One region of the Glutamicibacter sp. 363 genome, then DNA from elsewhere that is predicted to be linked to it. Evidence: riboswitches for the same ligand, from Rfam matches in the RefSeq annotation. Region 1 holds a riboswitch; each other region holds the start of a gene.

Region 1 (3,202 bases):
CGGCGCAGATCGCGCGGACCACCGCCATGCCGGCGGCCCCGCCGTCGCGCAGCGCCGCGGCATCCGCGGCGGTCAGCGAGCCGATGGCCACGGCGGGCAGCTCGGTGAGCCGCTTGGCCCGCAGGAATCCATCGATGCCCAGCGGGGTGGGATGGTCCTTCTTCGTGGGCGTCGCGCGGATCGCCCCGACCCCCAGGTAATCGAGGTATTTCGCGTCGGCGTTGGCCCCGGTCAGCTGTTCATCGGTGGAAGCGCTGAGCCCGATAATCCCCTCGCCGATGATTTCGCGGGCGTAGCGCACCGCAATATCCTTCTGCCCGATGTGGATGCCGGTGACCGCGGCACCCGCTGCCCGTGCCGCGAGGAATACGTCGATGCGGTCGTTGACCAGCAGTTCGGCCTTGCCGGCGGTGAGTTCTGCCGCCGCGCAGGTAAGTTCGAAGAATTCGCGGGCGGTCTCGTTCTTGGCCCGCAGCTGCACCCATTGCACACCCGCGGCCACCGCACCTTCGATGACTTCCAAGGTGCTGCGCGGCTGGCAGCTTTCGGTGTTGGCTACCAGGTAGATTCCCAGATCACGCATTATTTGCCTCCTCAAGGCGCAGGTTGTGCAATTCCTCGGGGTCCAGCAGCGAGAGTTCGTCGAGGAAGGCCGCGGCGAAACTTCCCGGACCGCGGCCGATGGCCAGGGCCTTTTCGGCGGCCAGTCCGTACAGGCCGTGGGCTGCGATCGCCGCGTCGAACGGGTCTTCGCTCACCGCGAGCATTCCGGCGCAGATTGCACCCAGGGCGCAGCCGCCGCCGGTAATCCCGGTCAAGCCGATCCCGTTGCTGTGCACCAGCGTGGTGCGTTTGGCATCGATGATCGCATCGGCCGCCCCGGAGATCGCGACCACCGAACCATATTCGGCGGCCAACTGGCGTCCGGCCTCGATGGCCGCGTGCACGGTGTCCTGCGCGTCCACTCCGCGCCCGGTCGAGCTCCGCCCGGCCAGCGCCAGAATTTCCGAGGCATTGCCGCGGATCAGGGTGGGGCGCTGGGTCACGATTTTTCGCGCGAAGTCAGTGCGCACCGGCAATGCGCCCACGGCCACCGGGTCCAGCACCCAGGGGGTGCCGGCCTGGTTCGCACCGTGAACCGCTTCGTCCATGGCGCGCAGCTGTTCGGTGCTCGGGGTGCCCAGGTTCACCAGGACCGCGGAGGCCACCGCGGCAAATGGCCCGGCTTCGCCGGGCAGGTCGGTCATGGCCGGAGCCGCCCCGGAGGCCAGCAGCGCATTCGCGGTGAAGTTGGTGACCACGGTATTGGTCAGGCAAAACACCAAAGGGGATTGTTGCCGGTAATTCCGGGCAACGGAAGTCAGGGTCATGCGACATCCCTCCGCTAGTTTGAACTAGTTCAGGTTCGACGGGTCTCATCTCAGTCGGTGAATCCGACACCCCGTGTCACTGGCTAGAGCGTACTCACCAAAGCCGCGGAAGAACAAATTATTGCCGCGCCCGGCGTTGCACCAGCGCCCTGACGGTGGCCTCGTCGATTCCCTGAGCTCGGGCCAGCTCCCACACCCGATCCACCGCTTGAACCAGATCACCGGAGGATTTCTCCATATCGGCTCCGGCGTTCACCACCGTTCCGGCACGCCGCCGGGAGGAAACCAGGCCGGTGGCTTCGAGTTCCTTGTAAGCGCGGGCCACCGTCCCGGAAGCGACCCCCAAATCGGTGGCCAGTGCCCGCACCGTAGGGAGCTTGCTTCCCGCCGGCAGCTCGCCCAAGGAAATCAGCGAAGAGATTTGCGTGCGGATCTGTTCATAGGGCGGAACCGCCGCGTCCAGGTCCACGAAAATATGTTGGCTCATACGCGCTGCGGCACCCTAGTTTCTGGGCGGGCCAAAATGATCACTGCCGGGCAGCAGAAGACGATGATCCCCACGGCCGAAACGTAGGGACCTGCCTCGTAACCCCAGGCCAGCATGGCGACGGCCGCCGCGGTGACTACACGGAGGGCGCGTAGTTCGTGAACCTGGCGATACCAAATTTCTTGCTCCACGGTGACATCCCAAGGCAAGGCCGCACGCCGAACCCACCAGATGTGGCAGGCGGTAGCGGCAAGCAACGCGAGGAGCGCACCCAGCGCAAAGACCGGTTTGACCGGAACTAGACCCCAAAAATATTCGAATGGTGGATTGATCAGCAGGTATGTGGCGCCGATGAGCAAGAGTCCGGCGAGCACATAGACATAGCGCGGCAGGTCTGCGCTGTGCCGAGCCAGTGAATGGGTTCCCCTGGACTTCAGGTGCAGGTAGCCCAGGAACCCGGCATTGAGCACCAAGAACAAGAGGGCTACCACCAGGAGCGACACAATTGCCTGCGGGGCATTCTCACCGGGGCGCGCATTGTCCGCGTACTCGGTCTGCACAAGCGAGGAGGAGCAGGCCAGTGCGATGAGTGTGAGCGCGGTGGTGAGGAATCCAATGGCAAACAAATTTTCGCGCATCCGCAAAAAGGAGGAGGCAGGCTTTGGGCTAGTGGTTCTGGCAAAATTTTCCGGTGGCTTCCACAATGCCATGGCGATGAAGGTGATGAGCATGGCCACGTTAGCGGTGTTTTGCCAGGGTTGATACATGGTGCGATCCAGCGACATAAGCCACGAGGCCTTGTAATGCAGCGACGAGGCTCCAACGGAGGCAAAGGCCAGGATCGAGGTGCGCAGCAGCCGGTTGAGCCAGACTTCGCGCAATACCTGGTTATCGTGGGGGCTGAGCGAACCAAGCGGTTTGCGCAGCAAAATGAAGAGCATCGCGATGAGTAGGGCCAGCGCCAGGGAGGCCAGGTTGATGGCAAACAGGGCCAGCATCTGGTCCGCCGCACGCAGTCCGTCGGTCGCGGACTGCGAAACCCAGGTGCTTCCGTAGGCGTCCGAGGAGGCAACCTCATATTGCGGGGGGACCCCGGTGACGTCGCGGATCATCCACAGGGTAAGACCGGCGCCGAGGAGTACCAGCGCGGCGACGGCACTCAAGGCCTTAGGCAACGGCGTCATCATCGAGCGAGGTTCCAGGGAGGCCGCGCGCACATTCGCCACCGACGCCGGCCAGGAGTAGAGGCCGATCAGATAGATCGACAGCAGCCAGAGTGCCGGACCGGTGGCGGCGAGCAGATCGCTGGCCCACAGGGATTCGCCGGCGCCGGCATGGGCCGCTT
Region 2 (3,202 bases), on a different contig from region 1:
ACCGATCGACATCGGCCCCTGGACTTCGATGCGGCTCATCAGCAGATAGACGCTGCGATCCAAGCCATCACCGCTTCGGCGCTGCGCGATGGTGTAGCGGCTGAGCAGCGTTTGCTCATACTCGATATCTGCTGTGCGGCGTTTCATGTACCTAATTCTCCACTTCTACTCATTCGATCATACCCGAACATGTATTATGAACATTTTATGTATCTTACACATTCATTCTGAGAGGCTCTCGTGTCCAAACCCACCTCTGCCGGGATTCCCGGCTCAGGTCTAGCCGTCGCCGTTCTCGCCTCCGCGGGCATCGCGTCGTCGATCACCCAGACCATGGTCACGCCGCTGATCCCGCAGCTTCCCAGCATCTTTGGCACCTCAGCGTCAAACACCGCGTGGATCATCACCGCCACGCTACTTGCAGCCGCGGTGGCAGTACCAATTTCCGGGCGCTTGGGCGACCTCTTTGGCAAACGGCGCATGCTGCTCATCCTGGCGCTGCCACTGATCCTCGGTTCCATCGTGTGCGCCATGGCCCCCACGGTGGAGGTCATGATCGTCGGCCGCGCGCTGCAGGGCCTTGGCTCGGGCATTGTGCCACTGGGCATCGCCATGCTCCGTGACCTGGTTCCGAAGGAACGCCTGTCTTCGGCCATCGCCACGGTCAGCGCCACGCTGGGCGTCGGAGGTGCAATTGGCATGCCGATCTCAGCCGCCGTCATTGATTTCGCCAACTGGCGCGCCCTGTTCTACGGCAGCGCGGTAGTCACGCTGCTGGTAGTCATCGCCATCTGGAAACTCATCCCTGCCCTGCCAGCAGGAGCCGCCGGACAGCGCTTCGACTGGCTGGGAGCCATTGGGCTGGGCATTGGCCTGATCTCGCTCATGCTTGCCGTCTCCAAGGGCTCCTCTTGGGGCTGGGCGGCACCGCTGACGCTGGGCCTGTTCGGAATCGCCGCCCTCACGCTGCTGCTCTGGGGCATTTGGGAAACACGGACCAAGGATCCACTCGTTGACCTGCGCACCGCTGTTATTCCGCGCGTGCTGCTGACAAATATCGCCTCAATCTTCGTCGGCTTCGGAATGTACGCCAGCATGCTGGTCATGCCACAGATCCTGCAATTGCCGTCGCAGACCGGCTATGGCTTGGGCCAGTCGATTCTCGCAGCCGGCCTCTGGATGGCTCCAGGCGGCCTGATGATGCTGGTGCTCTCCCCTGTCGGCGGGCGGCTTTCCGACGCACGAGGCCCGAAGTTCACGCTGGTACTTGGCGTTTCGGTCATCGCCGTCGGCTACGGACTGACCCTGCTGGGCATGAGTAGCGCGTGGAGCCTGATGCTCACCAGCCTCGTCATCAACGGTGGCGTGGCACTGGCCTACGGCGCCATGCCGGCGATCATCATGGGCGCAGTCCCCCGCAGCGAAACGGCTGCGGCCAATGGCTTTAACACGCTGATGCGTTCACTGGGTACCACCACAGGCGCCGCGGTCATCGGCCTGGTACTGGCCCAGATGACCACCGATTTCGGCGGAGCTTCACTACCGTCAGAATCCGGATTCCGCATGGCGCTGATACTTGGAGCTGGCATTTCCGTGGTCGCGGCCATCTTGGCGGCCTGCATTCCTAACGCCGGGAAGAAGCCCGCGATCGAAGTCGACGCATCGCAGGAACTCAGCCTGAACAAGTAGTCGCCCCGACTCTTCGGAATTGCCGAGTTTATGCTCAGCTTTGACATAGAAACCCCGGGTAATGTCGTAGACACCTCCTTGAAGGTGCGAGTGATGATCGTAAGGCTCCCGTTGGATATTGCCCAACGGGAGCCTTTCACTTTAAAGTTTCTCGTCTTCCTTGCAAGACCACGTTGCCAGTCGTGATACCTTGTTTGAGACCACACGGGTGCCCTCGCAGGGGCTGAGATCGGGCTAGCGCCGTCCGCGACCGTTGAACCTGTCCGGGTAATGCCGGCGAAGGAAGTGAGTTTCCCACAGTGGAACAATTTGAACAGCACCCTGCCCACACCCTTGCCTACCGTGAGTCTGCGGGAATTTCGGTTCCCGTCACGCAGATCCAGCTGGCAGATGCCCCCAACGGCGAGCCGAACGAACCGCTGCAGGTGTACCGCACCAGCGGCCCGGGAAGCGACCCGACCACCGGGCTGAGACCATTTCGAGAGTCGTGGATTCGTGAGCGTGGAGATGTCGAAAACTATGCAGGGCGCGAACGCAACCTGCACGACGACGGCAGATCCGCGGTCCGCCGCGGCACGGCGAGCGCCGAATGGGCCGGGCGCTCGGCACCACCGTTGCGTTCGGCCCCCGGGACGCGGGTCACCCAGATGCATTACGCACGGCAGGGGGTCATCACCCCGGAAATGCGCTATGTGGCCCTGCGCGAAGAATGCGACGTCGAGCTGGTGCGCAGCGAGCTAGCGGCCGGCCGGGCAATCCTTCCGCTGAATATCAACCATCCGGAATCCGAACCGATGATCATCGGCAAGGCCTTCTTGGTAAAAATCAACGCGAACATCGGCAACTCGGCGGTGACCAGCTCGATCGCCGAGGAAGTCTCCAAACTCCAGTGGGCCACCAAATGGGGTGCCGACACGGTGATGGACCTTTCCACCGGCGACGATATCCACACCACCCGTGAATGGATCATCCGCAACTCGCCGGTCCCCATCGGCACCGTCCCGATCTACCAAGCACTAGAGAAGGTCAACGGCGAAGCGAACGAACTGACCTGGGAGATCTTCCGCGACACGGTCATCGAACAGTGCGAGCAGGGCGTGGACTACATGACCATTCATGCAGGTGTGCTGCTGCGCTACATCCCGCTGACCGCCAACCGGGTCACCGGAATGGTCTCCCGCGGCGGGTCGATTATGGCCGGCTGGTGCCTTGCGCATCATCAGGAGAATTTCCTTTACACCCACTTCGACGAACTCTGCGAGATTTTCTCCCGCTACGATGTCGCATTCTCCCTGGGCGACGGGCTGCGTCCAGGCTCCATCGCGGACGCGAATGATGCGGCCCAGTTCGCCGAGCTGGATACCTTGGCGGAGTTGACCAAGCGTGCCTGGAAATATGATGTTCAGGTGATGGTCGAAGGCCCCGGGCATATCCCTTTCCATCTGGTGCGCGAGAATGTGGAACGCCAGCAGGAGCTTTGCGACGGGGCGCCGTTCTACACGCTCGGCCCGCT
Region 3 (3,202 bases), on a different contig from region 1:
AATTCTTCGCGGACGCTTTGCGTGACGAATTGATGTTCCGGTTCCTGGAATACCGACCCGATCCGTGCAACCAATGCCCCTGCCCGCCAGCTGAAGGGCTGCGGACTCAGCCCATCGGCCAGGTTGCTGCTTGCTTCGACACTGCCCGTAGCCGGCTCAAGCAATCCGCCTAAGGTCAGCGCCAAGGTGGATTTCCCTGCACCATTTTCCCCGCGAATCACCAACGCTTGGCCGGCGCGCAGCCGCAAGTTGATTTCGGCTGTGGGCACCGCTTGTGCATGGCGCGCCGCGCGCAGTTTCACCGCCGCGAGCAGTTCCTCGCCCTCGCGTGAGTGGAGAGGTTCGGTGTGTGGAACGTAGCCGGGAATCCAGATACCCGCCATGGCTAATTCACGGCGAATCTTTTCATTCTCAAAGAGCGCCCGCGGCTCGAGGTCGTGGGCGATCCCGCCGCCAGGGGCAAGGACGAGTACGCGGTCAACGTGCTCTGCCCAGGCTTGCAAGCGATGTTCCACCACAAGCAGTGTCGCACCGGTGTCATTGGCGGCGGCAAGCACCGCATCACGCAGCGGCTCGATCCCCGAAGGGTCGATATTTGCGGTTGGTTCGTCCAGAAGCATCAGACCGGGGCCCATGGCAAGAATCCCGGCCAAGGCCAGCCGCTGCTTCTGGCCGCCGGAGAGTTCCTGGGTGCGGTGCGACAAGTCCAGATTCCCAAGTCCTACCGCGCGAAGCACCTCGGGGATTCGCGACCGGATCAGTTCCGGAGCCATTCCAAGATTCTCCGCGCCGAAGGCGACATCGTCACCGACCCGGCTCTGCACGATCTGTGTTTCGGGGTCTTGCTGCATCAGCCCGACCGGGAAGCTTCGGGCGAAGGCATCTCGTCGCTGAATCTGCAGTTTGCCGGTCGCCTGCTGCCGTTCGTCGATCTCAAGAACTCCAGCCAAGGCGTGCAAGAGCGTTGATTTACCGGCGCCGGATGGGCCTAGCAGCAGGACCTTTTGCCCGGCAGGAATATGCACGTCCAGTCCGCTGAGCGCCGGCAATGGACGTTCGGCATGGTGCCAGCCAAAGTTGTCGGCCGTGATCTCAAAGCCGCCACCGCCGAGGTGCCCGGGGGTGGCTTCGGTAGTCGAAGAACTCAATTCAGGCACTGCGCAGCGAACCTTCAAGGTGTGCCGAACGGCTAGCCAATGCTCCCAGAGCACCGGTCTTCGCCAGAGCACGGGTTGCCAACCACGAGAGAAGTCCGGCAATAACTAGGCCGGAAATGCCCATGGCAACTACGTGGAACAGCTTCATCGCCTCGGTGTACTCAGCGAAGTAACCCAGCAGGTAGGCTTCGCCGATTCCGCCGAAAATTCCCGACATGAATCCCGCAAGCAGTGCCACCGGCAGGTTCCACCGGCGGTACCTCACTGCGGCAAAGACCACCTCGGCTCCGAGCCCCTGGATCAGGCCGGAGAACAGCACCGCTAATCCCCATTGGGAACCTAGCAAGGCTGAGATGACGGCGGCGAGGATCTCGCAATACAGCGCGGCACCGGGTTTCCGGATAATCAACGCACCGAGCACCGCGGGAAAAAGCCACATGCCAGATACGAAGGCGCTTGCCGGTGGGAAAGCCACGAAAGCAAGGCTGACCAATCCGTATCCGGCGTTCCAAGCCCAAAAGATAACGCCCGAGGCGACCGCGATTACCGAGGCCACAACGATGTCGACCACGCGCCAGCTGGCACGGTTAGTTGCTGGTGCAACGTTCATAAGGTTTGTCCTCCTATGTAAGGAGGGGAGATGCACGGACCGGTGGGCGTTTAATCGCGCGCCATGATCCGCATCCGAGATGCTCGACTTCCTTCGCCGGTACTAGCCGGGGCAGGTTCGAGGGTCTGCGATCTATCGCACTCTCAGCGTCTTGCACCGCGAACGGCATGACGCTCCCCTGTCGGAATGATTACTGCTCAACCACCATACCGCAGGTATGCTGGGCTACAGAACGAAACCTTACGACGCGAATGCGAGGTCCTCATGAACTCAGTGCAGAAGCTTGTTACCCTTGGAATTTCAATGGGAGCGGGAATGCTTGGAAGCCGACTGGTCGACAAGGTCTGGAAAGGCTTCACCGGAAACGACGCGCCACGTCACGGCAAGGAAGCAGCCGCGGAAGCGAGTATGCGCCAGGCTTTGGGGTTCGCCATTTTCTCCGCCGTGGTCGCATCGATTATCCAGGTGCTGGCTGATCGCGGCACCAACAAGGCCATGAAGAAGTTCAGCAAGTAACATTGCCGAATTCCTTTGGTGGGGCAGGCCATTTGGCCTGCCCCACCAAAGTTTAACCAGCAGCTAGGTGCTCTCGGGCTCGTCGTTCTGTGCAGGTTTCGCTGGCGGCACCGCTGCGGTGGTTCCGGTCGTCTGCGAATGATTGCTAATGACCTGTTTTAGTTCATCAACATGCAAGGTTTCTTTCGCCACGTGCTTCGTGCGATATCCGGCGCGGCCAATCATGTGCGCCGATACCGGGGCAGTCAGCAGCTGCAATCCCCAGGCCAAAGCAAAGACCGGGATCAGTCCCCAGCTGCGCAAGTGGATGATGAGTCCGGCGAAGAGCAGCAGGAAGCCCAATACTTGTGGTTTGGTGGCCGCGTGCATGCGTGAAAGCAGATCCGGGAAGGTAATTAAACCGATTCCGGCGATCAGCGACATCAGGGAACCAAGTACCAGCAAGAGCGCAGCGAGTGCTTCTAAGAACGTGTCCATTAGGCGTTCCTCTGATCCGATACGAACCGCGAGACGGTAACCGAGCCGATGAATCCCAAGGTGCAGGCAACCACCGTGAACAGCAGGTAATCGGTGTGCCGGTTCAGCGCCATGTCTAGGCACAGCGCACTGGAAATGATCAACAGCATGACGTCGAGAGCGAGCACCCGGTCAAGAATCGAGGGGCCCTTGAAAACCCGCCACAGGCAAGCGATAGAGGCCAGCGCCAACATCACTCCGCCAATCCATACAGCTATTTCAATCATTTCTTGGGCTTCCTGCTGGAGAAATCCGGACCGCATTCATTCTTGATCGCCTCGTATTCATCGGGGCTTCCGATGGCCATGATCAACCGGCGTTCAATGTCGTGGATATTCGCTCGCGCCTTTTCCACATCCGCATCGCTATTCACATCGAGATAGTGCAGGTACAAGGTGGAACT

The links. Region 1 has a riboswitch for thiamine pyrophosphate ahead of thiM (hydroxyethylthiazole kinase). Riboswitches for the same ligand answer to the same signal wherever they lie in the genome.
Region 2: it holds a riboswitch for thiamine pyrophosphate, as region 1 does, so the genes downstream of both, thiC (phosphomethylpyrimidine synthase ThiC) here and thiM (hydroxyethylthiazole kinase) in region 1, are expected to answer to the same signal.
Region 3: it holds a riboswitch for thiamine pyrophosphate, as region 1 does, so the genes downstream of both, ACT3UA_RS14750 (ECF transporter S component) here and thiM (hydroxyethylthiazole kinase) in region 1, are expected to answer to the same signal.

Annotation. Positions count from the first base shown of each region.
Region 1 covers NZ_JBQSYR010000002.1:186,420-189,621, forward strand. The annotation lists gene thiE (thiamine phosphate synthase) at 1-583, opposite strand, end outside; gene thiM (hydroxyethylthiazole kinase) at 576-1,370, opposite strand; TPP riboswitch at 1,360-1,454, opposite strand; gene ACT3UA_RS02435 (GntR family transcriptional regulator) at 1,489-1,857, opposite strand; gene ACT3UA_RS02440 (hypothetical protein) at 1,854-3,202, opposite strand, start outside.
Region 2 covers NZ_JBQSYR010000030.1:3,265-6,466, forward strand. The annotation lists gene ACT3UA_RS15865 (MarR family winged helix-turn-helix transcriptional regulator) at 1-147, opposite strand, end outside; gene ACT3UA_RS15870 (MFS transporter) at 241-1,689, shown strand; TPP riboswitch at 1,884-1,991, shown strand; gene thiC (phosphomethylpyrimidine synthase ThiC) at 1,989-3,202, shown strand, end outside.
Region 3 covers NZ_JBQSYR010000025.1:28,865-32,066, reverse strand. The annotation lists gene ACT3UA_RS14755 (ATP-binding cassette domain-containing protein) at 1-1,157, opposite strand, end outside; gene ACT3UA_RS14750 (ECF transporter S component) at 1,150-1,767, opposite strand; TPP riboswitch at 1,839-1,957, opposite strand; gene ACT3UA_RS14745 (DUF4235 domain-containing protein) at 2,032-2,283, shown strand; gene mnhG (monovalent cation/H(+) antiporter subunit G) at 2,347-2,760, opposite strand; gene ACT3UA_RS14735 (monovalent cation/H+ antiporter complex subunit F) at 2,760-3,026, opposite strand; gene ACT3UA_RS14730 (Na+/H+ antiporter subunit E) at 3,023-3,202, opposite strand, start outside.